Regions from separate parts of the Nocardiopsis alba genome, predicted to be linked through region 2. Evidence: predicted binding sites of a transcription regulator. Region 2 holds the regulator's gene; each other region holds the start of a gene.
What was found. Region 2 encodes LexA, which represses DNA repair genes until DNA is damaged. Its sites were predicted from a motif close to TCGAACANNTGTTCGA; they were not measured.

Region 1 (10,665 bases), on a different contig from region 2:
GGGGGCCGACGTCCAAGGGCGGGTGTCCCTGGAGGACGCCTTCGTCGACGACGGTGGCGCCACGTTCGTCGACGAGCTCGCCCTCCAGGTGTCCCTGACCCCCGAGGACCTGACCGGCGGCCCCTACGACAAGGCGGGGGTCGAGCTGGGTCGGGCGTTGGCCGTCGGGCTCGACGAGGAGACGGAGACCCCCGAGGCCCCTGAGGAGGGGGCGAGCGAGGGCCCCCGCGAAGAGGACGTCGAGGAGAGCGCCCGCCCTTCCGACGAGGACGATTCCAAGGGCGCCGAGGCCGTCCTGGCCGCCTTCGAGGAGGGCGGCCTGATCAGCGTGCGGGGGAACCCGGCCCGGTCCGCCGACGCCCTGCTGGTGGTCGCCCCGGCCGGGGCTCCGGAAGGGGAGAGCGAGGCGGCCAACACCCTCCTGACCGGGTTCACCACGGCGTTGAGCGAGACCGTGGGCCCCACGGTCCTGGCCGGGGGCACCGAGGCCGCCGGTGAGGGCGGTCTGATCGCCCGTGCCCTGGCGGAGGAGGCCCCCTACAGCACGGTGGACGTGGCCGGTCGACCCACCGGTGACGTGGTCACGGTGCTGGCCCTGGCCGGGGCCCTGGAGGGGACCCGGGGGGCCTACGGCATCGGCGAGGGCGTCTCGGGTTTCCTGCCCGAACCGTTGCCCGGACCGATCGCGAGCGAGGACCCCGAGGCCCCCGAGGCCGACGCCTCCTCGGGCGAACAGGACGAGGCCCGTCGCTCCGCCTCCGGAGAGGAGGAGTGACCGTCGTGTTCGACCGGATCCCGACCCTGGCCGCCCGAGGGCTGACCGGGGTCGTCCTGGGCGGGCTGGCCGCCCGCTCCACCTACCGTCTGATCACCCGGGGGCCCGGACGTTCCGAGGCCTGGCGGCGGACCAACTTCCGGGGGAGGACCGTCACCCTCAAGGAGGGGCCGGCCCTGGCCTCCGGTGTGTGCGCGGCCTCCGCGCTGGCCCCGGGGGTGTCCCCGCGGGTGCGCGCGGCCTCGATCGTGGCCGCCGCGGGCGCGGCCGGGTTCGGCGCCTACGATGATCTGGCCGGATCGGACCGGGCCAAGGGGCTGCGCGGCCATCTGGGCGCGTTGCGTCGCGGCGAGGTCACGACCGGGGCGGTGAAGATGGCGGGGATCGGGGCGACCGGGATCGTGGCCGCCGCCCTGCTGCGTCGGGGTCCGTTGGACACCTTGATGGACGGGGCCCTGATCGCGGCGGGCGCCAATCTGATCAACCTGTTCGATCTGCGTCCCGGCCGCGCGGTGAAGTTCGCGCTGCTCACGGCGGCACCGGCTCTGGTCACCCCGGCCGCGCCCCTGGTGGGCCCGGTGTTGGGCGCCTCGGCGGCACTGTTGCCCGATGAGTTGGCCGAGCGTTCCATGTTGGGCGACGCCGGGGCCAACGCCCTGGGCGCGGCCCTGGGTGTGGCCGCGGTGGCCCAGGCCTCGCGCCCGGTCCGGGCGGCACTGCTGGGCGGGGTGGTCGGTCTGACCCTGGCCAGCGAGGTCACCAGTTTCTCCCGGGTGATCGAGCGGGTGCCGGCGCTGCGCCGTCTGGACCGCTGGGGGAGGAACGCTCCGGAGGTGACGGGTGGGCGGGGTACGTGAGGACCGGCCGGTTCGTGACGGCGAGGTGACCCGGGGGGTCGCCGCCGCGGCCGCGCTCATCGCCGTGGTCACGGTGGGGGCGCGGCTGGCCGGTTTCGGCCGTACCGTCGTCTTCTCCCAGACCGTCGGCGACACCTGTCTGGGCACGGCCTACGTGACCGCCAATCAACTGCCGGCGGTGTTGTTCGAGATCGTCATCGGCGGGGCCCTGACCGCCATGGTCGTGCCGGTGCTGGCCGCCGCGGTCCGCAACGGCGACAGGGACCAGGTCCGCCACACCACGTCCGCGCTGATCACCTGGGTACTGCTGCTCTCCCTGCCGTTGGCGGCGCTGCTCGCCCTGGCCTCGGTGCCGGCGATGGCGCTGATGTTGGGCGGGGCGGGCGGTTGCGACCACGCCGCTCTGCTCTCCCTGGCCTCCCGGATGCTGATGGTGTTCGCGCCCCAGGTGGTCTTCTACGGGCTGGCCGCCGTGCTGTACGGGGTGTTGCAGGCGCACCGCAGGTTCCTGGGGCCGGCGTTGGCCCCGTTGGTGTCCAGTCTGGTGGTCATCGCCGCCTACCTGGCCTTCGTGCCCCTGGGGGAGGGGCACCGTCGGGATCCGGCGGGGCTGCCGCTTCCGGCGGAGCTCGTCCTGTCGTTGGGCACCACGTTGGGCGTGGTGGCGCTGTTCGTCACGGCCCTGGTGCCGGCCCGGGGGCTGGGGTTGCGGCCGCGGCCGTGTCTGACCTTCCCGCCCGGTGTGGGGGCCAGGGTGCGGGCCCTGGCGATGGCCTCCCTGTTGCCCCTGGTGGCCATGCAGGTGTCGCTGCTGGTGGCGGTGGCGCTGGCCAACTGGGGCGGAGGCGCCGGGGCCGCGGTGCTCTACAGCTACGCGTGGGCACTGTTCACACTGCCCTACGGGGTGATCGCGGTGCCCATCGCCACCAGCGCCTTCACCGAATTGACGGTGGCCCACGCCGAGGACGACCGGGAGGGGTTCGCCCGGCTGGTGTCGGCCTCGGCCAAGGCCGCGGTGGTGATCACCGCCGCCGCGGGCACCGCTCTGGCCGGCGCGGCCGGCCCCGTGGCGTCGGTGTTCGCCCAGGTCGATCCCCTGCCGTTGGAGCGGGCCCTGCTCGCCTACGCGCCGGGTGTCGTGGGGTTCGCGCTGGTGGCCCTGCTCGGTCGTGCCCTGTACGCCTCCCACCACGGTCGTCGAGCCGCCGCCGCGCAGGTCGTGGGCTGGGTCGTGGTGATGGTGTGCGCGGTCGCGCTGGTCTCGGCGTCGCCGACGGGGTGGGCGATCGCGGGCCTGGGGGCGGGTACCGCCATCGGGCTGAGTCTGGCGGCGGCCCTGCTGTGCGTCGGGGTGGTCCGCGCGCACGGACGTGCCTGTCTGGTGGGGCTGCCCCGCTCCCTGGCCGCCGCGGTACTGGGCGGGGGCGCCGGTACGGCGGTGGGCCGGTTCGTGGCCGAGATCGCTCCGCAGGGGGGCACCGGTGCCGCGGTGGTCGCGGCGATGGGCGCCGGATGCGCGGCGCTGGTGGTCTTCGGTTCGGTCGCGGTCCTGGTGGACCGCACCGCCGTGCGAGCGGTGGCCGATCGGGCCCGGAACGTACTCGAACGTAGGAGGGGGACGCGGTGAACGACCGGATCGCGTTGGTGATCGGGAGCAGTACCGGAGGTGTGGGTCGCCACGTGCGCTCGCTGGGGGAGGGGCTGCGTCGGCGGGGTCACCGGGTGGCGGTGGTCGGGCCGCCCGAGGCCGATCGGGAGTTCGGTTTCTCCGAGGCGGGCATGCGGTTCTCGGAGGTGCGGATCGGCCCGTCGCCGTCGTGGAACGATCCGCGGGCGGTGGTGCGGCTGCGGGCCCTGTTGGGCGGGGCCGACGTGGTGCACGCGCACGGTATGCGGGCGGGGGCGTTGTGCGCCCTGGCCGGAGCGCGCCCGTTGGTGGTCACCGCGCACAACGCCCCGCCCTCGGTCTCGGGGCCGCTGTCGGCGGCCTTCCCCGTGCTGGAGCGGATCGTGGCGGCCAGGGCCGATCTGGTGACGGGGGTCTCCGGCGACCTGGTGCGCCGGCTGCGCGCGGCGGGCGCCGCGGACGCCCGACCGGCGGTGGTGGCGGCTCCGGACACGGGCGGCACGATCAAGGGGCGGGAGGAGACGCGTCGGGATCTGGCGGTGACCCCGGAACGCCCTCTGTTGTTGACCGTGGCGCGTTTGGCCGAGCAGAAGGGGCTGGACGTGCTCTTGGAGGCGGCGCCCGCGATCGCCGACCGCGCGCCCGAGCCGGTGGTGGCGATCGCCGGGGACGGTCCTCTGTGGGGGAGGCTGCACGACACCGCCGCCGAGATGGACGCGGACGTGCGCATGCTCGGGAGTCGGAGCGACGTGGCCGATCTGTTGGCGGCCGCGGACCTGTTCTGTCTGCCCTCGCGCTGGGAGGGGCCCTCGTTGGTGATCATGGAGGCGTTGCGCGCCGGGCTTCCGGTGGTGGCGACCCGGGTCGGTGGGATCCCGGACCTGTACGAGGGCACGGTGGAGATGGTGCCGCCGGGGGACGCCGGGGCGTTCGCCGCGGCGGTGGGGCGTGTGCTGGACGATCCCGAGTACGCGGCCGATCTGCGGGCGCGCTCACGCGAGGCGGCCCGGAACCTGCCGGACGAGGAGGACGCGGTGGAGGCCGCGTGCGCTCTGTACAAGGCGGTGACGCGGGGGTGAGCCCCGGTCGCCTTCGGACGGGGCGGTGGCCGGCGGAACGGTCTGGTGAATGTGTCCCCGGGGTGGCCCCGGTACCACCGGGCCGGCGATTTTCCTTACCGATCTTTTGATGGCATGCTGATCTTCGGCTCGTGTGGCGTACCCTGGTCGGGTGCGCTTCATGCGCCTACTTCACCACGTGAGGGGAGTATCCCTGTCGCGGCGGCGCCGTCATCACGGAGTACAAGGGCGTGCTCCCGGTTCCGTCGGTCCACACCGTTCCGGTGTGGGCGGGAGAGACCTCCGGTTCGTTATCGTGCGCGCACAACGCTCGCGCGCACCGACCGGAGGAGAATCCGTCCGTGAACGTTCCCCTGTGGGTCTGGGCTGCCACGATCGCGGCCATGATCCTGATCCTGACGCTGGATCTGATCATCGTCGACCACCCCTGGAGCAAGACCAAGGGTCCCAAGGAATTCGGGATCAAGCAGGCCGCCTGGTGGGCTGTCTTCTACATCGGTATCGCCGTGGTGTTCGGCCTCGGTCTCATGTACTTCGGCGGGGCGACCTCGGGCGCGGAGTACTTCGCCGGGTTCGTCACCGAGAAGAGCCTGAGCATCGACAACCTCTTCGTCTTCTATCTGTTGATGACGGCGTTCGCGGTGCCGAAGAAGTACCAGCACGAGGTGCTGCTGGTCGGTATCGTCCTGGCGATCATCATGCGCGGCGTCTTCATCGTCCTGGGCGCCCAGGTCATCAACGCCTGGAGCGAGGTCTTCTACCTCTTCGGCGTCTTCCTCATCTACACCGGCTACAAGATCGTCCGTGACCACGTGAAGGGCGACGAGGAGGAGAAGGACTTCACCCAGACCCCCGCGGTCCGTCTGGTGAAGCGCTTCTGGCCGGTCACCGACGACTACCACGGCGCCAAGCTCACGGTGAAGCTCGACGGCCGTCGTCACGTCACCCCGATGCTGCTGGTGATCGTCGCGATCGGCGTCATCGACCTGGTCTTCGCCGTCGACTCCATCCCGGCGATCTTCGGTCTGACCCAGGACGCCTACATCGTCTTCACCGCCAACGCCTTCGCCCTGATGGGTCTGCGCCAGCTCTACTTCCTGCTGGCCGGGCTGATGGACCGTCTGGCCTACATCAGCTGGGGCCTGTCGGCGATCATGGTGTTCATCGGTGTGAAGATGATCCTGCACGCGCTGCACGAGAACGGCGTCCACGTCATCGACATCGGCATCGGCACCTCGCTGACCGTCATCATCGGCATCATGACCATCACCGTCGTCGGCAGCCTGATCAAGTCCCGCTCGGACTCGAAGAAGAAGACCGAGAGCGAGGCGATCGAGGGTTCCTGACCCCGGCCGGATCCGGCCGGATCCGATCGAGGAGATCGAGCCGAACCTCGTCGTTTCGAACGGCTGTTCGTCTATAGTGGTGGTGTTCTGACGCCGGAGCGTCATGGGCACCACCACTCTCTTCTGGTGGAAGAAACCGTCATGGGCGATCGTTGGTCTTGTCGGACGGGGTAGGGATCTCCTCCTCCCCGCTTCCCCTCAGCGGCCCGGCCCCGAGGCCGAGGCGGCCCTGATGGGTCCGCGACCGCCGTACCGCGAAGCCGCACGGGTCAACCGACGTCACGCGACGTGGTTGGACGTCCGGTGCGTCACAGCCGAAGGATGTCTCACTCGATGGTCGAACAACTGGTGGTGCGTGGAGCACGGGAGCACAACCTCAAGGACGTGTCCCTGGATCTGCCACGCGACTCCATGATCGTGTTCACCGGGCTGTCCGGATCGGGCAAGTCCTCGCTCGCCTTCGACACGATCTTCGCCGAGGGCCAGCGCCGCTACGTCGAGTCCCTTTCGGCGTACGCCCGCCAGTTCCTCGGCCAGATGGACAAACCCGACGTCGACTTCATCGAGGGCCTCTCGCCCGCGGTCTCCATCGATCAGAAGTCGACCAGCCGCAACCCGCGTTCCACGGTCGGGACCATCACCGAGGTCTACGACTACCTGCGCCTGCTCTGGGCCAGGGTGGGCGTGCCGCACTGCCCCGAGTGCCACCGCGAGATCGCCCGGCAGAGCCCGCAGCAGATCGTCGACCGGGTCATGGAGATGACCGAGGGCACCCGTTTCCAGGTGCTGGCCCCCGTCGTGCGCGGCCGCAAGGGCGAGTACGTCGAACTCTTCAAGGAACTCCAGTCCAAGGGCTACACCCGCGCGGTGGTCGACGGCGAGGCGGTGCGGCTGGACGAGGCGCCCAAGCTGGGCCGCTACGACAAGCACGACATCGCGGTGGTCGTGGATCGGCTCAGCGTCAAGCCCGGCTCCCCGGGCCGGCTCACCGACTCGATCGAGACGGCGCTGAAGCTGGCCGGCGGCACGATCGTGCTGGACTTCGTCGACCTGGACGCCGAGGACCCCGAGCGCGAGAAGGTCTTCTCCGAGCACCTGTACTGCCCCTACGACGACCTCTCCTTCGAACAACTCGAACCGCGCTCCTTCTCCTTCAACGCCCCCTACGGCGCCTGCCCCGACTGCTCCGGTCTGGGCACCCGCATGGAGGTCGACGCCGACCTGCTGGTCCCCGACCCGGAGAAGACCCTGGCCGAAGGGGCGATCTCGCCCTGGTCGGGCGGGCCCAACAGCGGCTACTGGGAGCGGATCCTCACGGCGTTGGGCGAGGCGATCGGCTTCGACCTGGACACCCCCTGGGAGCGTCTGCCCCGCAAGGCGCGCAAGGCCATCCTGGAGGGGCACGGCACCCAGGTGCACGTCAGCTACCGCAACCGGTACGGGCGCAGCCGCTCCTACTACACCGAGTTCGAGGGGGTCGTCCCCTGGGTGCGGCGCCGCCACTCCGAGGTGGAGAGCGACCACACGCGCGAGCGCCTCGAGGGCTACATGCGCACGGTGCCCTGCCCCACCTGTGAGGGGACCCGGCTCAAGCCGGTGGTGCTGGCCGTGACCGTGGGCGGTCGCTCGATCGCCGACGTCGCGTCGATGTCGCTGCGGGACAGCGCCGCCTTCCTCGCCGACCTGACGCTCTCCGACCGGGACATGGTCATCGCCTCCCAGGTGCTCAAGGAGATCAACGCCCGGCTGGGGTTCCTGCTGGACGTGGGTCTGGACTACCTGAGCCTGGCGCGTTCGTCCGGTTCGCTCTCGGGCGGCGAGGCCCAGCGCATCCGGTTGGCCACCCAGATCGGTTCGGGGCTGGTGGGCGTCCTCTACGTGCTGGACGAGCCCTCCATCGGGCTGCACCAGCGCGACAACGCCCGCCTGTTGGAGACGCTCCAGCGGCTGCGCGACATCGGTAACACGCTCATCGTGGTCGAACACGACGAGGACACCATCCGCGCCGCCGACTGGGTCGTGGACATCGGCCCCGGCGCGGGCGAGCACGGCGGCCACGTCGTGGTCTCGGGCATCGTCGACGAGCTGCTCACCTCGACCGACTCGCTGACCGGCGACTATCTGTCGGGGCGGCGCGCCATCGAGTTGCCCAAGCTGAGGCGGCCGGTCACCAAGGGCCACGAACTGGTGGTCCGAGGGGCGCGGGAGAACAACCTGGACGGGATCGACGTGACCTTCCCGCTCGGGGTGTTCACCGCGGTCACCGGTGTGTCCGGTTCGGGTAAGTCCACCCTGGTCAACGAGATCCTGTACAAGGCCCTGGCCAAGGAGCTCAACGGCGCCCGCGACGTGCCCGGTCGGCATCTGCGGGTCAACGGCACCGGCAAGGTCGACAAGGTGGTGCACGTCGATCAGAGCCCGATCGGTCGTACCCCGCGTTCCAACCCGGCCACCTACTCCGGGGTCTTCGACCACGTGCGCAAGCTGTTCGCGCAGACCACCGACGCCAAGACCCGCGGCTACCAGCCGGGCCGGTTCTCCTTCAACGTCAAGGGCGGCCGTTGCGAGGCCTGCGCGGGCGACGGCACGCTCAAGATCGAGATGCAGTTCCTGCCCGACGTGTACGTGCCCTGCGAGGTCTGCCACGGAGCCCGGTACAACCGGGAGACCCTTCAGGTGAAGTACAAGGGCAAGAACATCTCCGAGGTGTTGGACATGCCCATCTCCGAGGCCCTGGAGTTCTTCGAGCCGATCAACGCGATCCGCCGCCACCTCCAGACGCTCAGCGACGTGGGGTTGGGCTACGTGCGGTTGGGGCAGCCGGCCACGACCCTGTCGGGCGGTGAGGCCCAGCGGGTCAAGCTCGCCGCGGAGCTTCAGCGCCGTTCCACCGGGCGCACCGTGTACGTGCTGGACGAGCCGACCACGGGTCTGCACTTCGAGGACATCCGCAAGCTGTTGGGCGTGCTCGACCGGCTGACCGAGAGCGGCAACACGGTGATCGTCATCGAGCACAACCTCGACGTCATCAAGACCGCCGACCACGTCATCGACATGGGCCCCGAGGGCGGTTCCGGCGGTGGCATGGTCGTGGCCCAGGGGACCCCGGAGGAGGTCGCCGCGGTCGCGGAGTCCTACACCGGTCGTTTCCTCGCCAAGATGCTCTGACCCTCTCTTCGGTCCGTTCGGGGCCCGCGTCGCCCTCCGGTGACGCGGGCCCCGCTCCGTACCCGGCCGCCCTGCCACGTGAGGGGCGGGATCGGGCACTCCGGGCGGGCTACTACAGTTCGTAGTGGACTGTCAGGCGCAGGTGAGGAGCGTTCGGTCGTGGCCGGAAAGAGGACATGCGGGTGCGGGGTGAGCAGGCGGCGTCTGCTCGGTACGGCGGGCGCGGCGGCGGCCGTCACCGCTGTGAGCGCCTGTGGCGAACCTCCGGACCCCCAGGAGATACGCCGCGGTCACGTGATCGGTCAGGTCGACGAGGTGCCCGAGGGCGGCGGGGCGGTCTTCAGTCAGAGCAAGCTGGTCGTCACCCAGCCCGAGAAGGGCGAGTACAAGGCGTTCAGCGCCTCCTGCACCCACGGTGGATGCACCGTGCAGGAGGTGGAGGACGAGGTGATCCGCTGCCTGTGCCACGGAAGCGAGTTCGACATCACCTCGGGCGAGCCGGTCACCGGGCCGGCCCAGGAGCCGTTGGAGCCCTTCACGGTCACCATCGATGGTGAGGACATCATCCTCGACTGACACGGTCGGTGGACGTCGACGCGAAGCGGCCCCGTCGAGTCGGACTCGACGGGGCCGCTTCGTACGTCGGGGAGGGGGTCAGACCTCCTCGGGGTCGCCCGAACGCGCGTCGCCCGCGTCGTCGTGGGCCAGGGCGGAGGCCGCGACGCTGCGGCGGAAGGCCGAGGTGGGGAAACGCGAGGCGTAGGAGGAGTCCTCCTCGCCGCCGACGAACTCGGTGCGCTTGCGCGGCAGGGACTCCGGGTAGTGGGTGGTCAGCCAGGTGATGAGATGTTCGCGGATCTCACAGGCGATGTTCCACTGGGCTCCGGTGTCGGCGGCGGTGGCGACCACGCGCACCATCACCTCGCCGCTCTCGCTGATGTCCACGACCTGGCAGGACCAGCTGCGCCCGTCCCAGTGATCGCTGGAGGTGATCAGACGGCCGGCCTCCTCGCGGAGTTCGGCGATGGGCACCTCCCAGTCGAGGGGGAGCTGCACCTTGGCGGTGATGTTGGTGCCCGACTTCGTCCAGTTCTCGAAGCTGGTCGTGGTGAAGTTGGCGACCGGGACCACCAGGCGGCGCTCGTCCCAGATCTTGATGGTGACGTTGACCAGGCTGAGCTCCTCGACCCGGCCCCACTCGCCCTCGACCACGACCACGTCGCCGATGCGGAGGGCGTCGCTGAAGGCGAGCTGGAGTCCGGCGAACAGGTTGCCCAGGGTCGACTGGGCGGCGACACCGGCGACGATACCGATGATGCCCGCGGAGGCCAGGAGTCCGGCGCCCAGCGCCTTCACCGCGTCGAAGGTGAACAGGATGGCGGCGATCGCCAGGACGACGATGATGGAGGTGATGACCCGGCGCAGCAGACGGACCTGGGTCTGGAGGCGGCGTGCCCGGCGGTCGGCGTCGCCGTTGCTCGCGGACAGGCGCTGGAGCACCATGTCGGTGGCGGCGTAGGCGAGGCTGATGCCCAGGGCGGTCAGCGTGCCGATCATCAGGATCTGCATCGCGTGCTGGATGGTCTGGTAGGTGCTCCAGCCGACGTCGCCCACGCTGGGCAGCGCCAGGTTGGCGCCCACCACGGCCGCGGCGGTGTAGGCGGTCACCGCGGATCGCGAGACCACGTATCGCGCCATCGGCCAGATCTTGCCCAACTTGTGGTTGAGCAGCCAGTGCAACGCGAAGACCAGGGCCATGGAGAGCGCAATGGCGATGCCGATCGCGATCCAGTGCTCGACGGTCACGATGTGG
Region 2 (10,665 bases):
TTGACGATCTGCATGGAGCCGCCGCCGACCAGCTTCTTGTACTTGACCAGCGAGAAGTCCGGCTCGATGCCGGTGGTGTCGCAGTCCATCATGAAGCCGATGGTGCCGGTGGGCGCCAGCAGGCTGGCCTGGGCGTTGCGCCAACCGTTGCGCTCGCCGACCTTGAGGCATTCCGCCCACTCGCCGGTGGCGGCGGCGTGGATGGGCTCCTCCAGGGTGCCGATGGTGCGCAGGTCGTCGTTGGCGGCGGCGTGCTTGCGCATGACCCGCTTGTGCGCCTGCTCGTTGCGCTTGTAGCCGTCGTAGGGGCCCACGACCCCGGCCATCTCGGCGCTACGGCGGTAGGCGGCGCCGGTCATCAGCGAGGTGATGGCGGCGGCGACCGCGCGGCCGCCCTCGGAGTCGTAGGCGTGACCGGTGGCCATGAGCAGGGCGCCCAGGTTGGCGTAGCCGATGCCCAGCTGACGGTAGGCGCGGGTGGTCTCGCCGATCTTCTCGGTCGGGAAGTCGGCGAAGGTGATGGAGATGTCCATCGCCGTGATGATCAGCTCGGTGAGCCGGGTGAACCGCTCGACGTCGAAGGTGTCGTCCTCGCGCAGGAACTTGAGCAGGTTGATCGAGGCGAGGTTGCAGGAGGAGTCGTCCAGGGACAGGTACTCCGAGCAGGGGTTGGACGCGGAGATGCGACCGGTCTCGGGGTTGGTGTGCCAGTCCTGGATGGTGCCGTCGTACTGGATGCCCGGGTCGGCGCACTCCCAGGCGGCCTTGGCCATGCGGTGGAAGAGGCCCTTGGCGTCGACGGTCGCGATGACCTCGCCGGTGGTACGGGAGGTGAGACCGAAGTCGGACTCGGTCTCGACCGCGCGCATGAAGGCGTCGGAGACCCGGACCGAGTTGTTGGCGTTCTGGTACTGGACGCTGAACATGTCGGCGCCGCCCAGGTCCACGTCGAAGCCGGCGTCGCGCAGGGCACGGATCTTGTGCTCCTCGCGGGACTTGGTCTCGACGAACTCCTCGATGTCGGGGTGGTCGACGTCCAGCACGACCATCTTGGCCGCGCGGCGGGTGGCGCCACCGGACTTGATGGTCCCGGCGGAGGCGTCGGCGCCGCGCATGAAGGAGACCGGACCGGAAGCGGTGCCGCCCGAGGTGAGCAGTTCCTTGCTGGAGCGGATGCGGGACAGGTTCACACCCGCGCCGGAACCGCCCTTGAAGATGATCCCCTCCTCCTTGTACCAGTCCAGGATCGACTCCATGGTGTCGTCGACGGACAGGATGAAGCAGGCGCTGACCTGCTGGGCGGAGGTGGTGCCGACGTTGAACCAGACCGGCGAGTTGAAGCTGAAGAGCTGGTGGGCGAGCGCGTACTTGAGCTCGTGGTCGAAGACCTCGGCGTCCTCGTCGGAGGCGAAGTAGCCGTTCTTACGACCGGTGTCGGTGTAGACCCCGACGACGCGGTCGATGAGCTGCTTGAGGCTCCACTCGCGCTCGGGGGTGCCGAGCGCGCCACGGAAGTACTTGCTGGCCACGATCTGGGTCGCGTTCACCGACCAGGTCGTGGGGAACTCCACGCCGCGCTGCTCGAAGTTGACGCTGCCGTCGCGCCAGTTCGTCATGACGACGTCCCGACGCTCCCACTCCAGCGTGTCGTAGGGGTGGGTACCGGCGGTCGTGAAGACCCGCTTGATCTTCAGGCCCTTGCGCGACCCCTTGCCCTTGCGTCCCGTAGGGCCGCTGGTGGTTTCCGTCATGACGGAGTCTCCCCGAAATACTGATCGTGCGCGGAAACGCTGATGCCCGCGCGGATGTCCCTGGTGGCGGGGTGGGTCGACCACGGCGGCGTGCTCCCTCGCCGTGAGGTCGACCACCCGGGATGATGGCTCCGGACGTCGCGATGGACGTCCGGACTGCTAGCCCGAAGTTGTGGTGTCGATCGCGGGTCGGGGCGATCCGTTCCCCTCGGACGGTTCCTCCCGCTTCGAGGGGTCCTCCCCTCGGTCACGGCGCAGACCGGCGATCTCGGCCTCGAAGTCGGCCAGGCTCTCGAAGCCCCGATAGACGCTGGCGAAGTGCAGGTAGGCGACCTCGTCCAGGTCGCGCATCGGGCCGAGGATGGCCAGCCCGATCTCGTGGGCGGGGACCTCGGCCACGCCTCTGGACCGGATCTCCTCCTCGACCTTTTGCCCCAGTTTGGCGAGGGCGTCCTCGGAGACCGGGCGCCCCTGACAGGCGCGGCGGACGCCGGCGATGACCTTGGTGCGGCTGAAGGGCTCGGTGACCCCGGAGCGCTTGGCGACCATGAGCAGGACGGTCTCCTGCGTGGTGAAGCGGCGTTCGCAGACCGGGCAGGTGCGGCGGCGTCTGATGGCCGCGCCGTCGTCGGTGGACCTGCTGTCGATCACCCGGGTGTCCGGATGGCGGCAGAACGGACAGTGCATCCCGGTTCACCTGCTTCCCTCGACCCGAACAACGACCCGTAGGTCTACTTAACCACAACTTCTAGGCGCAAGCCCCATCGGCAACACCAGATGTTGTGGTCGAACCTAGCCCTCCGCAGCGCGGGTCGCAACCTTGACGACGGCGTGTTCCCGGGCTCGCGTCGAGGACCCTCGCGGGGCGCTCGGAGAGGGGGGTGGAGACGGGGGCGGGGCGGTGCCGGACACCGGCGTCAAGACTACGGGAACGGAGGGCGCGCGCCCTCCGTCCGGCGATCCGCCGGAGCGGCGTCCGCCCCTTACGAGGCGGGCCTTTCCGGCCCGTTCGGACCCTCGACCGACTTCCACGAGACGAACCCCATACCGCCCTCGGACCGACCCCCGGAAAGCCGTTTTCGACATTGGCCGAACACCCTCGGACGAAGACGCGCGAACGCCCGATCGAGGGGACCCGAAAACGTCCATCGAAAAGGCCCGGTCATATCTCCACGACCCTCGAACGCTTGTTTGATATCACCGTGTGCAACGACTAATCTTGACCTTGTTTTCACGCCGGTTTCACCACCCCGCGGACCAGCCGGTCGGCAGGGCCGGCACCGGACACCCGAACAGGCCCTGACCGAACCGAACACCGAGGAGGCCCGGCCGTGCCGGAGGACAACCCCGGAGCCGATCACTCCGGAAACACCACCGTTCTTTCGCCCGTGGGTGACACGGGCGGTGTCACGCCCGTCGCCCCCAAACTCACCGCGCGCCAACAGAGCGTTCTCAACTGCATCCAGCGTTATGTTCGCGAACGCGGTTATCCGCCCTCGATCCGGGAGATCGGCGAGACGGTCGGCCTTTCCAGCCCCTCCAGCGTGGCCCACCAGCTCAAGGTGCTCCAGCGCAAGGGCTACCTGCGCCGTGACCAGAATCGGCCACGCGCCGTGGAACTGTGCGTTCCCGGCCGCGACGAGGGCCAGAGCCTGACCCACGACCAGCTCACCGCCGACGCCACCCGCGCCGCCTCGGTGCCCTTGGTGGGACGGATCGCCGCGGGCGGCCCGATCCTGGCCGAGGAGTCGGTCGAGGACGTCCTGGCGCTGCCCCGTCAGCTGGTCGGCGAGGGGCGTCTGTTCATGCTCACCGTGGTCGGCGACTCCATGACCGACGCCGCCATCACCGACGGCGACCTGGTGGTGGTCCGCCAGCAGCCCAACGCCGAGAACGGCGACATCGTCGCGGCCATGCTGGACGACGAGGCCACCGTGAAGGTGTTCCACCGCGGGGCCGACGGTCACGTGCGTCTGATGCCGCGCAACGACGCCTACGAGCCGATCGACGGCGACGAGGCCACCATCCTGGGCAAGGTCGTCACGGTCATGCGCCGCGTCTGACCCCCTCCGCGAACGGTGGAGGGCGCGGCCCACGGACCGGCCGATACTCTGAAGAACGTGTCCATTCGTGTCCGTGTTCCCGCCCTCCCCGACCGTTCCTCCCGACGTACCCTCCTCACGTCGGCCGTGATCGCCGTCGCGCTGTCCGCCTCCGCCTGCTCCCCCGGCGACGAGGGGCCCGAACCTCCCGGGCTCTCCGCCGACGGCCGCGACGTGACCTTCGAGGGCGGCGGGTTCACCGTCGAAGGCTCCTTCACCCACCCCGAATCCCCGGACGGGGAGCCGGTGCCGGGCGCCCTCATCATCTCCGGCAGCGGGCCGACGAACCGGAACGGCAACAGCGACGGCCGCCCCGAGGCCGACACCAACCTCAACCTCTCCCGGGTCCTGGCCGGCGCCGGGGTGGCCTCCCTGCGCTACGACAAGTTCGGCAGCGGCGACCCCGACACCTGGGACGAGAAGACCGTCGAGGCCATGGGCGAGGACATCGATCCCCTGCTCTTCGACGCCCAGATGGCCGCCGCCTACGAGGAGCTGATCGCCCAGCCCGAGGTGGACCCCGAACGCACCCTGATCGTCGGCCACAGCGAAGGCGCCCTGTTCGCCCTGCGCGCCCGAGAGGTGCTGGAGGACGCCGACCCCGCCCTGGTGCTGGCCGCCCCGCCCGGGGCCCGCATGCTCGACGTCATCGACCGACAGATCACCGAGCAGGTCCGCACCGCCGAGGCCCAGGGCGCCGTGAACGAGTCCGACGCCGCGATGATCCTCTCCGACATCCGGACGGCCCGCGCCCTCGTCCGCGCCGGAGACGAACTGGACATGTACGACCCGACCGGGATCTTCGCGCCTCAGAACCAGGACTTCCTCGCCTGGATCGACGCCTTCGACCCGGTCGACCTCGCCCGCGACCTGCCGGACGACACCCCGGTCCTGGTGTTGTGGGGCGAGGAGGACGCCCAGATCCCCCGGGACGAGATCGATCGGCTCATGACCGGGTTCGAGGACGCCGAGCGGGTGGACCTGCCCGGCACCGACCACGTCCTGCGCGAGTACGACGACTCCCCCGGCGCGGCCGCCCTCGACGGCGACCGGCCCTTCTCCCCCGACGTGGCCCCGGCCCTGGAGAGGTTCGTCGACGGGCTCTGGTGAGCCCTCAGTCGGCCGCGGTGCCCTCGGGCAGCTCGGCCACGATCGAACGGGCCAGACGCTCGGCGTCCTCGGCCGCGCTCTCCCCGTCGACCGATCCGGTGGCCTCGTAGTCGGTGGCGGCGGTGTAGCAGGTCTCGACGTACAGGTTGGAGACCCGCACCCCGGTACAGCCCACCTCGAAGGCCCCGGTCTCGACCCACCGGAGCGCCTCGTCCCCCAGGTCGTCGACCGGTTCGGGCTCGTGCCCCTGCGCGGTGGAGGAGAGGGTGCCGGAGGCGACGTCCGGCCCTCCCTCGACCGGGGCGGCCACCAGGACGAGGGTGGCGGCGGCGGGCACGGAGGCGCCCTCCCCCTCCGGGGTGGCCCAGCGGCACTGCCAGCCGGTACCGAAGGTGTCCTGAGCGGTACCGACGGTCTCCTCGACCTCGAGCCGGTGGTCGGGGACGATCTCGTCGAGGACCTCGGTCCGCCCGATCCCGCATTCGGGGGCGGCCTCGAATTCTCCGCGCTCACCCCCCGAGGTCAACAGGTACCAGGCCAGGAGACCGGAGGCGGCCAGGACGATCAGGGCCAGGACCACCAGGGCGGTGGTGGCGAACACACGGCTCTGCGGTGGCGGTGTCCCCGGGTCGGCGGCCCCGTACGGGGGAACGCTCACAGGGTCTCCTCCAGCCGGGCCGCGAAGTCCACCACCGTGTCGCGTGCCCTGCCGAAGGACACCGGCTCCCCGTCGGCCTCCCCCACGTAGGAGACCCGGACCAGCATGTTGTCGCGTTGGAAGGCGAGTTCGGCGGTGCCCGGCAGTCGTCCGCGCCAGACCCCGGCCTCGGTTCCTCCGGCCAGGTCGACCTGCTCCCCGCGGACCGGGACGGCGGCGTCACGGGCCAGGACCGCCGCCCGCTCGCCGGTGACCACGGGTTCGGCGGAGGCGTCGGTGAAGCGCGCGGACAGGTCCACACGCAGGGAACCCCGCCCCTCTCCGTCGGGGGCCAGGGAGGTCCACACGCACGTGCTGCTCTCCCCGCCGGCGAGGGGGCCGTGGCCCTCGGTCTCGGGGGTCGCTCCGGGAAGGGCCGAGAGCACCGCGTCCTCGGGGATCGACGCGCACGTGGGCGCCGAGGCGAGGACGTCGTCCCCGTCGGGCCGGTCGGGATCGTCCCCGGCGAGTACGAGACCACCGCCGACGGCCGCCCCCGCGAGCAGCACGGCCCCCGCCCCGATGATCAGCGCCCGCGTCCACGGTCGGGGTCCAAGCCCACCACCCGCCGCCGAAGAGCCCACTCGGCCACCGCCTCCCAATACGTGTTCAGGACAACCGTAGGGGGCGGTGATCACCGTCGCGACCACCGCCCCCGTCGGGCGCGTCAGCCGACGACGATGTTGACCAGCTTGGGCGCGCGGACGATCACCTTGCGGACCGTCTTGTCACCGATGAACCCCTGGGCCTTCTCCGAGGCCAGGGCGAGACGCTCCAGCTCCTCGTCGGAGATGTCGGGGGCCACCGCCAGCTTGTCGCGGACCTTGTTCTGCACCTGGACGACACAGGTGACCGTCTCCTGGACCAGCAGCTCCGGGTCGGCCTCGGGCCAGTTCCCGGCGGCCACGGTGCCCACGTGCCCCAGCTTCTCCCAGCCCTCCTCGGCCACGTAGGGCGCGAAGAGCGACAGGGCCACGGCCACGAACTCGGCGGCCTCGCGCACGGCCGGGTCCCCGGCTCCGGGGCCGGAGTCGATCGCCTTGCGCGTGGCCGAGACCAGCTCCATGCAACGGGCGATCGCCACGTTGAAGCGCTTGTCCTCGATCAGGGCGGTGATCTGGTCGATGGAGCGGTGGGTGATCCGGCGCAGTTCGACGTCGCCGGTGGCGGGGTCCGCGCCCGGCGTACCGGCGGCGCCCGCCTCGTGCATGACGCGGTAGGCCCGGTTGAGGAACTTCAGGGCCGCGGTCGGGGACACGTCGGCCCAGTCCACGTCCTCCTCGGGCGGGGAGGCGAAGAGCATGGTCAGGCGGACCGCGTCCACACCGTAGGCGTCGATCTCCTTGCCCAGGTCGACACCGTTGCCCAGCGACTTGGACATCGCCCGGCCCTCGTTGATGACCTGACCCTGGTTGGTCAGACGGGCGAAGGGCTCGGTGAAGTCGAGCATGCCCATGTCGTGCAGCACCTTGGTGAAGAAGCGCGCGTACATCAGGTGCAGGGTCGCGTGCTCCTTACCGCCGATGTAGTGGTCGACGGGGCCCCACTTGTTGACCGCCTCGGTGTCGAAGGGGGCGGTGTCCAGGTGCGGGGAGCAGTAGCGCAGGAAGTACCAGGACGAGTCCACGAAGGTGTCCATGGTGTCGGTGTCGCGCTCGGCCGGGCCGCCGCAGGAGGGGCAGTCCACCTCCACCCAGTCCTTGGCCGCGGCCAGCGGGGAGATCCCCTTGGGAGCCAGCTCGGCGCCCTTGAGCTCGGGCAGGGTGACGGGGAGCTGCTCGTCGGGGACGGCGACCTCGCCGCAGGAGGGGCAGTGGACGATCGGGATCGGGGTGCCCCAGTAGCGCTGGCGGGAGAGCAGCCAGTCGCGCAGACGGTAGTTGACCGTGGCCTCGCCGGTGCCGCGCTCGGCCAGCACCTCGATGATGCGCTCGATGGCCTCGTCCTTGGACAGGCCGTCCAGCGGACCGGAGTCGCGCAGGACGCCCTCGCCGGCGGTGGCGACGCCGGTCTCGGCCGGGTCGGGCTCGCCGGTCTCGACCACGACCCGCACGGGCAGGTCGAAGGCCAGGGCGAAGTCCAGGTCGCGCTGGTCGTGGGCGGGGACGGCCATGATCGCGCCGTGACCGTATCCGGCCAGGACGTAGTCCGCGGCCCAGACCGGCATGCGCTCGCCGGTGACCGGGTTGACGGCGTACCGGCCCAGGAACACACCGGTCTTGGGGCGCTCGGTGGTCTGACGCTCGATGTCGGAGAGCTTGGCGACGTCGGAGCGGTAGGTCTCGAAGGCCTCACGCTGCTCCGGGGCGCACAGTTCCTCGGCCAACTCGGCGTCGGCTGCCACGACGAAGAAGGTCGCTCCGTACAGGGTGTCGGGGCGGGTCGTGAAGACGGTGACCGGCTCGTCCCGGCCCTCGATCTCGAAGTGGACGTCGGCGCCGGTGGAGCGGCCGATCCAGTTGCGCTGCATGGCCAGGACCTCGTCCGGCCAACGTCCGCCATCGAGCTGGTCCATGTCGTCCAGCAGGCGCTGGGCGTAGTCGGTGATCTTGAAGTACCACTGGTTCAGGGCGCGGCGCTCGACCTCGGCGCCGCAGCGCTCACAGCGGCCCTGGACGACCTGCTCGTTGGCCAGCACGGTCTGGTCCTGGGGACACCAGTTGACCAGGCCGTCCTTGCGGTAGGCCAGACCCCGATCGAAGAAGCGGGTGAACAGCCACTGGTTCCACTTGAAGTACTCGGGGTCGCTGGTGTGGATACGACGGGACCAGTCCACCGCCACGCCGTAGCGGCCCATCGAGGCGGCCTGCGTCTCGATGTTGGCGTAGGTCCACTTCTCCGGGTGGGAGTTGTTCTTGATCGCCGCGTTCTCGGCGGGCAGGCCGAAGGAGTCCCAGCCGACGGGGTGCAGGACGTTGTCGCCGCGCTGGAGGCGGTAGCGGCCGATCACGTCGCCGATGGCGTAGGCCTCGGCGTGTCCCATGTGCAGGTCACCGGAGGGGTAGGCGAACATGTCCACCACGAAGGAGCGGGGCCGGTCGTCTCCGGGGTCCTCGCTCGCCTGGAACGGAAGCTCGGCCGCCCAGCGCGCCTGCCACTTGTCCTGGAGGGCGCGGGCGTCGTAGGTGTCGCCCGTCGTCTGGTCGCCGTCTACCGCTGTCATCAGATCTCTTTCGTGGGTGCTCCCGCGTCGACGCGGGTGGGGGAAACGGATCTCCCTCGAAGCGGGAGGAGGGGTGCCGCCGTTCCATGACCCGTGCGGGACGTGCGGCTCCTCGGCCGTTCCTCGGTCTGTCTGTCCTCTTCAGGTTAGCGGTTGCCGTCCCCCGTCGAAGCCCTCTTCCCCGCCGCCTCCGGCGCACCCGCCCCCCTCTGACACACGGGTCGGTCCCCACCCCTTCACGCCCTCCCCACCGACCGCGCGGTTTGTTACTCTTCCGTCAAAGTGGCGCAGAACACGCGACGCAGGTCACATCGACCCTGCTCGCACCTGTCCGGATCATCTGCCGCGGGAGGCCCCCATGTTCAACCTGTCCACACTTCTGGAGGACGGAGCGCGCTCCGTACCCGAGAAGGAGTGCCTGGTCTTCGGCGACACGCGCCTGAACTACGCGATCACCGACATGATCGCCTCGCAGGTCGCGAACCTGCTCGTGGCCCGGGGCGTCCGGCCGGGCGATCGGGTGGCGCTGGCCAGCCCGAACCTGCCCTACTTCCCCTTCGTGTACTTCGGCGCCCTCAAGGCCGGCGCCGTGGTCGTGCCGCTCAACGTGCTGCTGACCCCCCGGGAGATCGCCTACCACCTGGAGGACTCCGGGGCCAAGGCGCTCTTCGCCTTCACCGGCACGCCCGACCTCCCGCTGGGTCAGCGGTCCTTCGACGCCTTCGAACAGGTGGAGAGCTGTGAGCTCTTCGTGGACATGCCCGCCACCGCGGGGGCGACCGAGTCCACCATCGAGGGCGCCGAGACCATCTGGGCCGCCCTGGACGGCATGCCCGGCACGTTCGAGACCGTCCAGTCCAACGGCGACGACACCGCCGTGATCATCTACACCAGCGGCACCACCGGCCGCCCCAAGGGGGCGGAGCTGAGCCACACCAACCTGATGATGAACGCGGTGGTCGCCGCCGGCCTGGTCAACCCGCACCCGGACGGGCGGGACGTCTCCCTCGTCGTCCTGCCGCTGTTCCACATCTTCGGGCAGACGGTGATGCTCAACGCCGCCCTGTACCGGCACGGCACCATGGTGCTGTTGCCGCGCTTCGACGGCGATCAGGCCCTGAGCCTGATGCAGAAGGAGGGCGTCACCGGTTTCGCCGGGGTGCCCACCATGTACTGGGGTCTGCTCAACGCCGCCCGGGCCGCCGAGCCCGGCCGCTACGACCTCGAGGGGATCGCCGCGAACATGGTGGACGCCGTCTCCGGTGGTTCGGCCCTGCCGGCCCGGCTCGCCGAGGACTTCACCGAGCTCTTCGGGGTCGGGATCAAGGAGGGCTACGGCCTTTCCGAGACCTCGCCGGTCGCCTCCTTCAACAACCCCGCGACCGGGGCCAAGCCCGGCTCGATCGGCCGCCCGGTCTGGGGCGTGGAGATGAGGCTGATCGACCCCGACTGGAACGAGGTCGTCAAGGAGAAGGAGGGCGACGAGGACCCGGTCGGCGAGATCGCGATCCGCGGCCACCTGATCATGAAGGGCTACCACGACCGCCCCGAGATCAACGCCGAGGTGATCAGGGACGGCTGGTTCCGCACCGGCGACATCGCCCGCCGTGACGACGACGGCTTCTACTTCATCATCGACCGCTCCAAGGACATGATCATCCGCGGCGGCTACAACGTCTACCCGCGTGAGGTCGAGGAGGTCCTGATGACCCACGACGCGGTCGGCCTGGTCGCCGTCGTGGGCGTGCCGCACGACACCCACGGCGAGGAGATCAAGGCGTTCGTGATCCCCAAGGAGGGCGCCGAGGTCACCGCCGAGGAACTGGACGCCTTCGCCAGGGA
Region 3 (10,665 bases), on a different contig from region 2:
TCAGGGACCTGGGCGCGGCCGAGGACAAGTCGTTGAGCCTGCGCACCCACTCCCAGACCTCGGGATGGTCGCTGACGGCCCAGGACGTGTTCAACAACGTGGCCCGCACCTGTGTGGAGGCGATGGCCGCCACCCAGGGGCACACCCAGTCGTTGCACACCAACGCCCTCGACGAGGCGCTGGCGCTGCCCACCGACTTCTCCGCCCGCATCGCCCGCAACACCCAGCTGCTGTTGCAACAGGAGTCGGGCACCACCCGTGTCGTCGACCCTTGGGGCGGCAGCTACTACGTGGAGAGCCTCACCCGGAGCCTGGCGGCCAAGGCGTGGTCGCACATCCAGGAGGTGGAGGCGGCCGGCGGTATGGCCGCGGCGATCGACGCCGGTCTGCCCAAGATGCGGATCGAGGAGGCCGCCGCCCGTACCCAGGCGCGGATCGACTCGGGGCGTCAGCCGGTGATCGGGGTCAACAAGTACCGTCCCGACGGCCTCGACGAGATCGAGGTCCTCAAGGTCGACAACTCCCGTGTGCGGGCCCAGCAGTTGGAGAAGCTGGCCCGTCTGCGCGCCGAACGGGACGAGGAACGGGTGCGTTCGGCCCTGGACGCCCTCACCCGGGCCGCCGAGGGCGAGTCCAGGACCGACGAGGCGCTGACCGGCAACCTGCTGGCGGCCGCCGTCGACGCGGCCCGGGCCAAGGCCACGGTCGGGGAGATCTCCGACGCGATGGAGCGGGTGTTCGGCCGTCACTCCGGTCAGATCCGTACCATCCAGGGTGTGTACAAGGACGAGGCCGCGGGCAACGAGAACGCCGCCGACCTGATGGAGCGGGTGACGCGCCGGGTCGAGGAGTTCGCCGAGGCGGAGGGGCGCAACCCCCGCATCCTGGTGGCGAAGATGGGTCAGGACGGTCACGACCGGGGCCAGAAGGTCATCGCGACCGCGTTCGCGGACCTGGGCTTCGACGTCGACGTGGGTCCGCTCTTCCAGACCCCGGCCGAGGTCGCGGCGCAGGCGGTGGAGGCCGACGTGCACGTGGTCGGGGTGTCCTCGCTGGCCGCGGGGCACCTGACACTGGTGCCCGCGTTGCGCGAGGAGCTGGCCGGGCTGGGCAGGGAGGACATCATGATCGTGGTGGGCGGGGTGATCCCTCCCGGGGACTTCGCCGAGCTGCGCGAGGCCGGGGCGGCGGCGATCTTCCCGCCCGGTACGGTGATCGCCGAGGCCGCCATCGATCTGCTCGACCAGTTGGAGGAGCGGGTGGACCCGGACCTGGAAGGGGAGTGAGCGTGACGGCGCGCAGGAGGCGCTCGGTGGACGTGGACGCCCTGGCCGAGGGGGTCCTGTCCGGGCACCGGCCGACCCTGGCCAGGGCGATCACCCTGGTCGAGTCGCGCAGGCCGGACCACGCGCGCGCCGCCCAGGAACTCCTGGTGCGGTTGCTGCCGCACACCGGCAAGGCCCAGAGGGTGGGGATCACCGGGGTCCCGGGGGTCGGGAAGTCCACCTTCATCGACGCGCTCGGCACCCGGCTCACCTCCAGAGGGCACCGGGTCGCGGTGCTGGCGGTCGATCCCTCCTCGACCCGGACGGGCGGGAGCATCCTCGGGGACAAGACGCGTATGGCGGCCCTGGCGGTGGATCCGAACGCCTTCATCCGACCCTCTCCCACGGCGGGCACTCTGGGAGGGGTGGCCCGGGCGACCCGGGAGACCATGCTGCTGATGGAGGCGGCCGGGTTCGACGTGATCCTGGTGGAGACCGTCGGCGTCGGCCAGTCCGAGGTCACGGTCGCGGCGATGGTCGACTGCTTCCTCTTCCTCACACTGGCCCGCACCGGCGACCAGCTCCAGGGCATCAAGAAGGGCGTCCTGGAACTGGTGGACGTCGTGGCGGTGAACAAGGCCGACGGTCCGCACGCCGCCGACGCGAGGAAGGCCGCCCGGGAACTCTCCCGGGCCCTGCGGCTGCTGCGGCCGGTCCACCCCGAATGGCGTCCTCCCGTGCTGACCTGTAGCGGTATGACCGGGGACGGGTTGGACGAGGTGTGGGACACGGTGGTCGAGCACCGCGCGGTGCTGGAACGCGACGGGTCCCTGGCCGAGCGGCGCAGCGCCCAGGGCGTGGACTGGATGTGGGATCAGGTGCGAGACCGGCTCATGGACACGTTCCTGAGGGACGCGACCGTGGCCGATCTCATCCCCGACATGGAGAGCAGGGTCCGTTCGGGCGATACGACGGCCACACTGGCCGCCGGAGCCTTATTGGATTCCTTCACTCAGAGTGAGGGTCGGCGAGAAGGGCGAAGGGAACGTGAACGCCCTGAAGGAGACACCGGGGACCTCTGAGGAACATCGGACAACGCCGGTTCCGATGTCGTGAAATGACACAGTGTGATCGGGAGATATCGGGCCGCTCGACCGGGGTTCGCGCCCATGAGGCGAAAATTTCTTGTCCGATGGCATTCCCGTGACGGCGGTTCGCTTATACCGTGTGTGTCCAACGACTTACCAGGCCGCACGGGCGCGCAGGCGTTCCCCTCACCGGACCGGCTTCGTGGGAGTGGAGCCGAGCCCGGTAGTCGTTCCCGGTCGGGCTGCGTATGGTTAAGCGAAGGGACCCCTCACCATCGGAACGTGGGGCCGGGAGGAGTGAACGTGCACAGGCTTGGACTGAGCACGCGGGTTGAAAGCCGCAGCGTGATCGTCGCGATCGAGGGAGAACTCGATATCGCGACCGCCGCCGACCTCCAGGAGCACATCAGGGCCACGATCGAGGACCACGGTCCGTGGTTGATCCTGGACCTGTCCACGCTGGACTTCATGGACTCCAGCGGGCTGAACGTCATCATCAACGCCTACAGGACCGTTCGCGAGCAGAACGGATCCCTGTCGTTGGCGGCTCTCAACGAACGCGTCACCAAGGTCGTCCGACTGGTCGGCCTGCACCGTCAGGTACCGGTCCACCAGACCGTCGCCACCGCCGTCGCGGCGATGGAGGCCCTGGAGGCCAAGCGTCAGGCGGGTTGACGCCTCGTCGATCGGCCCCCGAGTCCCCCCACCCCGGGACCGACAGCGGCCCCCGCGTGCCCTTGAGGTCACGGGGGGATAACGGTGTGTCCGGGTGGGGTCGTGCGAAGGACGACCCCACCCGGCGGCACCGCTCTCACGAACGTCACCGACCCGGTGGCGGGTTCTGTCCTGGGCGGGGTCGATGCGGCGGACCTCCGTGCGGCCCCTGAGCGGGCGGCGGCCCCTCGGGGAAGGGAGATCCTTGGGCCGGTGGTCCGGGGGGTCCGCCCTGCCCGGGTGGCGGCCCGTGGCCGGGGCCGTGACCCGGTGTCGGCCACTGAGGGCGCGGAGCCCGGGGGTCCGGCCCGTACGGGGGCCTGCGGCCGGGGGTGCCCGCGGACCTCGGACGGGAGACCTTGCGCAGCGCCACCAGCAGCAGGATCACCGGGAGGCCGTACGTGACCAGGGCCAGGAGGCTTCGTACGACACCGCCCACCGTCAGGGCGGTGATCGGGTCGGTCAGGGCCATGGCCACAGGGGTGATCCCCAGCGACAGCAAGGGGAGCACCATGATCAGGATCGCCGCGGTGCGCACCAGGCCGGCGGCACCGACGGCCCGTCCGGCGAGGACGAGAAGCGTCACCCCCAGCGCGATGGGCAACAGCAGGCCGGTGACCAGGCCGACGGCGGCGTAGGTTCCGAACATCAGCGTCCCTCCCGAACGGACTTGACGACGGCCGCTCCGAGCAGGGCCGGTCCGCCGAGGAGGCAGAGGGAGGCCGCGATGTTGAGGATCAGGTTCAACGCGCCCCCGTCCTGGGACAGGTCGATGATCGCCAGATGCACGGTCAGGGACCGGATCAACTCCATCAGGGCTCCCAGGCAGAACAGGAGGGCACCGGTCAGCGCGGGTCCTCTGCGGCCCGGCGGGGCCAGGGCGGTGAACACCACGAAGGCCACTCCGAGCACGAACAACAGACCGTAGGTGACGAGGGAACTGACGAGCAGGGTGATGAGCATGGGCCTCCCCAGGACGGCGGACCTTCCGACGTTACCCCTGACGCCCTCTCACGTTCTCGCCGGGAGGTCCGGCCGTACGGGCCATGCTCGATTCGAGTAGATTCGTCCGCATGAGCGAACCCGTCCCCCAGGGTGCCGACCGTCCCTTCGACGATCCCGGGCACGTGAAGGCCGTCCGCCGCCGAGGAGGGGCGCTCGGGGCGGGGATCGGCCTCCTCCTGTTCTCCGGGTTCGCCTTCGGTCTTCTCGGCGGAGTCGGCGAGGACCCGTGGTCGGGCCTCCCCATCGGACTGCTCGTCTCGGGGTTCCTCGTGGCCACGGTGCTCGGTGCGGTGGTCGCCGCGCTGTTCCTCCTCTCGGCCCGCCGTCGGCCGCCGTGGTGGGTCGGGGCCACCCTTCTCGAGCGTCGGACGGTGCAACGGGTGCTCTGGACGGGCGAGCTCTCCGGAGCCCTGGAAACGGACCGTCGTGCCCTGCTCTACGCCGCGTCGATCCGAAGGCGCGGACCGTGGCCCCTCGTCCTCCTCGGTCTTCTCATGATCTCGGGGGTGGTGGCGGCGCTCTCGCCGGCCGAGGGGCCCTACGGTGAGCAGGGGTGGTCCACCGCCTCCGCGGGTCTTCTGTGGTTCGCCGGACTCCCGGCCCTCGGTGGGGCCTTCGTCCTGGTGATGGGCGCACGTGAACTCCGACGGGCGCGGACCCTTCTGGAACGCCACGGGGACGGGGCCTGAGTTCCTCCCCGGGACGCGGAGGGAAAACCCGTTGTCCCCGGTCGGGCACGCTGCTTGAATGCGATCCATGATCCCCGTCGACGCCCTTCGCGACCAGCCCGTTCTTCTCGGACGCGGTGTCCGCCTCGTCCCTCTCGACGCCGACAACGCCGATCCCTTCATCGCCTCGCTTCTCGACATGGATCCCGAGGTCCGGCGGATGACCGGCACCCACAAGCGGTTCACCGAGGAGGAGCTGCGCGCCTTCGCCGCGAGCAGGCCGGACCGGCACGACCGGGCCGACTGGCTGATCCACGACCGTGACACCGGGGCCTACGTCGGTGAGTGCGCGCTCATCGACCTGGACCCCGACAACGCCGAGATGCACTACCGGGTCTCTCTGAACGGTCTCGCCGTCACGGGGAAGGGGTACGGCACCGCCGCCACCGACGCGGTCCTGGAGTACGCCTTCGAGACGGTCGGACTGCACCGGGTCGCGCTGGAGGTGTTCGACTTCAACACCCGCGCGCGGCGCTCCTACGAGAAGTCGGGGTTCGTACGCGAGGGCGTCTGGCGCGGGCACCTGAGGTGGGACGGCGCGTGGCACGACGCGATCCTGATGTCGATCCTCGACGACGAGTACCGGGCCTCGCGCGCGGCGCGGGGCTGAGACCGGCCCCTTCCGGCGCTACCGTCGGAGCATGGTTCCCGACTTTCTCCTGCGGTTGCGCGAACACGTGGGTCACGGCCTTCTGCCCCTGGTGGGCGTGACCGCCGTGGTGCTCGACGACGACGGCGCGGTGTTGCTGCACCGGCGCTCGGACGACGGCCGCTGGGCCACCCCCGGAGGCATTCTCGAACCGGGGGAACAGCCGGCTCGGGCCGTGGTCCGGGAGGTCCGCGAGGAGACCGGGGTGGAGGTGCGGGTGGAGCGATTGGCCACCGTGATTGCGCAGGAGCCGTACACCTACCCCAACGGCGACCGGGTGCAGTTCCTCGATCTGGCCTTCCGCTGCCGGCCGATCGGAGGTGAGCCCAGGGTCGACGGGGACGAGAGTCTGGAAGTGGCCTGGTTCGCCCCGGAGGAGATGCCGCGGATGGCCGAGCGCATCCTCGAACGGATCCGTCACGCGCGTGAGCGCGAAGGGGCGCCCTACTTCCCGCTCTGAGCCTTCTCGGCGCCGAGGGCGTGGTCTCGGGGACGGAGGTCGACGCCCGTCGGAAACGTTCCGACGGGCGCCCATCGCGGTCGTGCGGTCAGTTCCACTGCCGACGCATCGTCCAACGGTCCGAGGCGTCGTCCCGGGAGATGTCGATGATGCTCGGCTCGCCCGACTCCGACTCCGCGGAGACTCGGAGCAGATGTATTCGAGTGGCCGGTACCCCGGGGGCCTCGGCGCGGGCGGGCCAGTCGCCGATGATTCTGCGCACCCGGAAGGTGTGTCCTCGCCAGATGAACTGCGCGGGGTTCCCACCATCGGTGGAACGTACGTCGATCTGTTCGTTCAGAAGACTCACTATGACAGCCTATCGAACACGTGTTCGAGAGAGTCGACTCTCTCGGAGGGTCGCGAACACCCTAGGGGTACGAGGGCGCGGAGCGCAGTTCGGCGCGCGGGAGGAAGGGGTCGGATCGGTCGAACGGTTCAGAGGAACACGCGGCCGCGCCGGCCCCGGTCCCGTAGGGCGGCCATGCGCCTGACGTTGCTCGGTCGCCGGGAGAGCAGGTGGTAGAGGGAGAGCGACACGCCGCGCTCGCCGGTGGCCCTGGCGGCCATCTCGCCCAGGTTCACCCGGGTGTACAGCTCGGCGCCGCCCGCGAACAGACGTACCGCGTGGGCGCCCTCGGGGGCCTGCGCCAGCGCGTGGTCGTCGGCCGTGTACTCGCGGACCCGGGCCAGCGCCGCGCCCAGGCCGGGGACGAGCTCGGCCCCCAGGGTCGCCAGGCGCTGCCAGTAGCCCGTGTGGCCCGCGGCGATGTGCCCGATCTGGTGGGCGACCAGGAAGGCCAGGGCGTCCGGGTCGCGGAGCCGCCCCTCTCCGTCGAACATCGCGCCGGGCAGGATCAGATAACGGCGCAGCCCGTGCGCCGCCGCGTCGAGGCTCGCCGAGGGTGTACCGATCCTGACGTAGGCCTCCGGAGCCCGGGTCAGACCGGTCTCGGCGGACAGGGTCATGACGAGACGGTAGGCCTCGGGGAACTGGGTGGGGGAGATCCGCACCGACTCGGCGCGTTCTCGCGCGTACCTGAGCCCGCGCGCCCACCAGCACCCCAGAGGCACCGACACCGCGAGGATCGGGATCCACGGGGAGGTGCCGGACACCGTCCACAGAAGGCGGAGCAGAACGGCGGCCAGGAGCAGCGACACCAGTACGCACAGGAGGAACAAGGGTCTCTCCCAGGGATGCCCGGGAGGCGGGACGATCTCCGCGTCCGTGTCCTCGATGTACGCGTCCCGGATGTACCCGTGCGGGCGAGTGTGCGTCATGCTGCTCCCCTCGGGCCACCGGAGGCGTGGGATGGCTACTCTCTGTGCCTAAATATTACTTTCTGCTTCCCTTTTCGCGGGGTGATGGCGCCGGCGTGTTCCCGGTTCAGGGGTGCTCGTAGCGGCGCAGCTCGTCGGCGAGCGCGTCCAGGAACCGGTCGACCTGCGCGGGGTCGTATCCGGGGCGGGCGCGGGTCGTGGCGAACTGCACCCGCTCCACCTCGGCCGAGGTCAGGGTGGCCCGGTCGGTTCTGCCCTGGAGGAGGACCCCCAGGGTGTGCTCGGCGCGGTCCAGGAAGTCGTCCACCTCCTGCTCGTTGTAGCCGGTGGTCAGGCGGGTGGTGGCGAACCGTGAGTTGCGGATGTCCTCCGGGGTCATCCGGGGGGTCGCGCCGGGCGCTCCATGGGCTCCGGGAAGGCCGGGCGGCATGGGGTGTCCCGGCACGCTCTGGCCGGGGCGCGGCGGCAGCGGGGGCGGTACGACCTGGCCCAGACCGCGGCCGGCGAGTTCGGCGGCGACGACGTCGAGGAAGTCGTCGACCTCGTCCTCTCGGTATCCCGGACTCATGCGGGTGGTGCGGAAGCGGGAGTTGCGGATCTCCTCGGCGGTGATCAGGGCACCGCGGCGCGGACCGCCCTCCAGGGCGATGAGGGTCTCCTCGATGCGGTCGAGGAGGGCGTCCACGTCCTCCTCGTTGTAACCCGGGCGTAGACGCACCGTGTGGAACTTCTTGTTGCGGATGTCCGCCGGTGTCAGAGGCATGGTCCCCATTGTGCAGTTCATGAGGTTCGAAGGGGTGTCGTCACGGGCTCATCCGTGACGCGATTTCGTGGAGGCCGGGCGTGGAGGGGGTGGGCCGGGCCCCGACATGAGGTTCACGGTGTGTCCCGCGCCACGGTGAGGCCCGTCCGTGGCCGACTTCGGACAGGCGGTCGGTATCCGTTCGCGATGACCTCGGAACGGTGGCCGTGAAGCGCTCTCCACCTGCGCGTCTTCCTTATAAGACGCATGTATCCGAGTTCGGTTTACCTTGATCGAAAAGAATGACGGAATCCATTAGTATCGATTACTCATGGTCGCGAAAGCCATTCTCTGTGATTCTTTCGATACATCCGATTCGGGTTATTCGACCCGGCGGCCGTGTACTGTTGCGGTCAGGCGGTCGAAGAGAGGAATCGGCCCCCGGCCCTTTCACTCGGTGGAACGCACTCGGTGGAACGCGGCCGTTGCGGCCACTTCATCGCCCCGATCCTCGGGCCTTCGCGCTCTAGAGGACGTCCCCCACAAACGCCCCTGGCCATGATCTTCGAGAACTCCCGCACCTCGTGAAATTCTGCGGCAACGACCGCGGCCAGGACCGGAAGCATTCGATTCCGGATGACTCGAAGAGGATTCTCGTGAAGAACTCTCCCCGAATCCATGCTCGCCGCGTGCTCCAAGGCGGCGCGGCCTTCGTCGCCTTCGGCGCCCTCGGCCTCGCCTCGGCCATGCCGGCCCACGCCGACACCTATGGCTGGGGTTACGCCTCCGCTCTCGGTGGTGGCGATGGGACCGTCGCGCAGACGCCCATCACCCAGGGCGACTCGGTCTCCGAGTCGTTCTCGACCGGTATCGGCGACTGGCTGACGGTCCAGGGCACCACCACCGCCAAGGTCGACGCCCAGGGCGCCAGCGCCACCACGGTCATCGATCGGGCCGACATCCTCATCACCGTCGAGAACATCGAGGACATCCTCGACCCCGAGGATGACGAGGATGACGACGACGAGGACGAGCCCGAGGACGACACCGAGGACGACGACACCGACGAGGACGGTGACGACGAGTCCGAGGACGAGGACCCGGACCAGGGAGAGGACGACGGCTCCCAGGGTGGTGACGAGGGCGGCTCCGAGGGCGAGAACGGCTCCGGTGGCGGCGAGGACGGCACCGGCACCGTTCCCGGCGACGGGGGCGAGAACGGCTCCGGTGGCGGCGAGGCCCCGAACGAGAACGTCGAGGACGACGACGAAGGCCTCCCCGGCTCCGGCGAGGAGTCCCCGGGCGGGGACGACGAGGAGAAGGTCACCACCGACTCCGCCGACGTCATCGTGCTGGACGAGGAGAACTCCGACCTCGTCGACGGTTCCTCCACCGTCATCATTGAGGGCACCATCACCGGCATCAGCGTCACCACCACCCAGAGCTGGGACGGCGAGGTCACCCACAACGTCGACGCGGGCAGGTTCGACACGGCCCCGGTCCTCTACTCCTCCGAGGACGGCGACGAGGTCGAGCTGACCCTCCAGCCGGCCGTCAGCGAGGGCGTCGTCACGACCGAGGCCGGAGGCTTCGTCTGGAACGACGCCTACACCCTCCTGTACATGAACTTCCTCATCGACGACGAGTTCATCAACGGCTATTCGATCGCCGAGAGCTTCGCGGGCATCACCACCGGCGTGATCGACGACGGTCAGGGCGGCGAGGGTGGCGAGGGCGGCGACACCTCCAAGACCCCGACCGGCGACCGTGACCCGAGCACGCTGCCCAAGACCGAGGCGCGCGGCTCGGAGCCGCTGGCCCAGACCGGTACCCCGCTGCTCGGCCTGATCGCCGCCGGTGCCGCGATCACCGCCGGCGGTGGCGCCGCCGCCTTCCTGGCCCGCCGTAAGAAGAACACCGAGGCCGTCGCGACCGACGAGGGCTGATCCGAACCGTCGTCGACGGGGCCGTGAGACGCCGATCGACACCGAGACGGTGAAGGGCCCCGGGGAGATCTCCCCGGGGCCCTCGCGCGTTCTCGATACCCGTCAGCCGCGCATCAGGTAGGCGGCCATGCCTCGGGCGATGGCGTCGGCGGCCCGCTCCCGCCACTCGGGGTCCTCCAGCAGAGCGGCGTCCTCCGGGTTGCGCATGTTCCCGGCCTCGAGGAACACCTTCGGCACGGTGGACAGGTTCAGCCCGCCCAGGTCGGTGCGCTCGTCCAGGCCCTCATCGGCGAGGTAGTCCGCGTAGGGGACGTCGCCGCCCTCCAGGTATTCGCGACGGATGTCCTCGGCCAGCAGGGCCGAGGGCTCCACGATCTCCTCGGTGAGCCCCGGGATCTCTCCGGGGGTGATGATGTGGAAGCCGCGCCCCGACTCGGGGCCGCCGTCGGCGTGGATGGACAGGGCGGCGTCGGCCTCGTTCTCGTTGCCGATCTCGGCCCGCTCGTCGACACAGGGGCCGACGCCCTCGTTGTCCTCCCGTGTGAGGATCACCGTCACCCCGTCCGCCTCCAGACGCTCCTTGACGAGGAGGGACAGGTCCCAGTTGAACTCGTGTTCGGCGTAGCCGTTCACGCTCTCGGCGCCCACGGTGTCGCAGGCCTTCTCCCCGTTGCCGGCGGGGACCTGGGCGTTGATCTCGCTCGGGGCATCGGCGTTGCCGCCGTTGTGGCCGGGGTCGATCACCACG

Region 1: a site for LexA is predicted at 5,740-5,755, ahead of uvrA (excinuclease ABC subunit UvrA). Genes of this name have one in related genera too.
Region 3: a site for LexA is predicted at 6,271-6,286, ahead of TR33_RS18470 (DUF6504 family protein). Genes of this name have one in related genera too.

The regions. Positions count from the first base shown of each region.
Region 1 is NZ_BAZE01000006.1:351,615-362,279, reverse strand. It holds gene TR33_RS13990 (copper transporter) at 1-775, shown strand, start outside; gene TR33_RS13985 (hypothetical protein) at 772-1,632, shown strand; gene murJ (murein biosynthesis integral membrane protein MurJ) at 1,616-3,259, shown strand; gene TR33_RS13975 (glycosyltransferase family 4 protein) at 3,256-4,338, shown strand; gene TR33_RS13970 (TerC family protein) at 4,680-5,684, shown strand; gene uvrA (excinuclease ABC subunit UvrA) at 6,018-8,852, shown strand; gene TR33_RS13960 (Rieske (2Fe-2S) protein) at 9,042-9,428, shown strand; gene TR33_RS13955 (mechanosensitive ion channel family protein) at 9,507-10,658, opposite strand.
Region 2 is NZ_BAZE01000012.1:150,635-161,299, reverse strand. It holds gene TR33_RS20760 (vitamin B12-dependent ribonucleotide reductase) at 1-1,751, opposite strand, end outside; gene nrdR (transcriptional regulator NrdR) at 1,911-2,438, opposite strand; gene lexA (transcriptional repressor LexA) at 3,140-3,814, shown strand; gene TR33_RS20745 (alpha/beta hydrolase family protein) at 3,872-4,963, shown strand; gene TR33_RS20740 (hypothetical protein) at 4,968-5,621, opposite strand; gene TR33_RS20735 (hypothetical protein) at 5,618-6,244, opposite strand; gene leuS (leucine--tRNA ligase) at 6,328-8,823, opposite strand; gene TR33_RS20725 (long-chain-fatty-acid--CoA ligase) at 9,182-10,665, shown strand, end outside.
Region 3 is NZ_BAZE01000010.1:159,662-170,326, forward strand. It holds gene scpA (methylmalonyl-CoA mutase) at 1-1,286, shown strand, start outside; gene meaB (methylmalonyl Co-A mutase-associated GTPase MeaB) at 1,283-2,347, shown strand; gene TR33_RS18440 (STAS domain-containing protein) at 2,657-3,028, shown strand; gene TR33_RS27435 (hypothetical protein) at 3,174-3,716, opposite strand; gene TR33_RS18450 (hypothetical protein) at 3,716-4,030, opposite strand; gene TR33_RS18455 (hypothetical protein) at 4,141-4,761, shown strand; gene TR33_RS18460 (GNAT family N-acetyltransferase) at 4,829-5,410, shown strand; gene TR33_RS18465 (NUDIX hydrolase) at 5,442-5,909, shown strand; gene TR33_RS18470 (DUF6504 family protein) at 5,998-6,258, opposite strand; gene TR33_RS18475 (M48 family metallopeptidase) at 6,387-7,229, opposite strand; gene TR33_RS18480 (DivIVA domain-containing protein) at 7,336-8,001, opposite strand; gene TR33_RS18485 (hypothetical protein) at 8,628-9,917, shown strand; gene TR33_RS18490 (N-acetylmuramoyl-L-alanine amidase) at 10,020-10,665, opposite strand, start outside.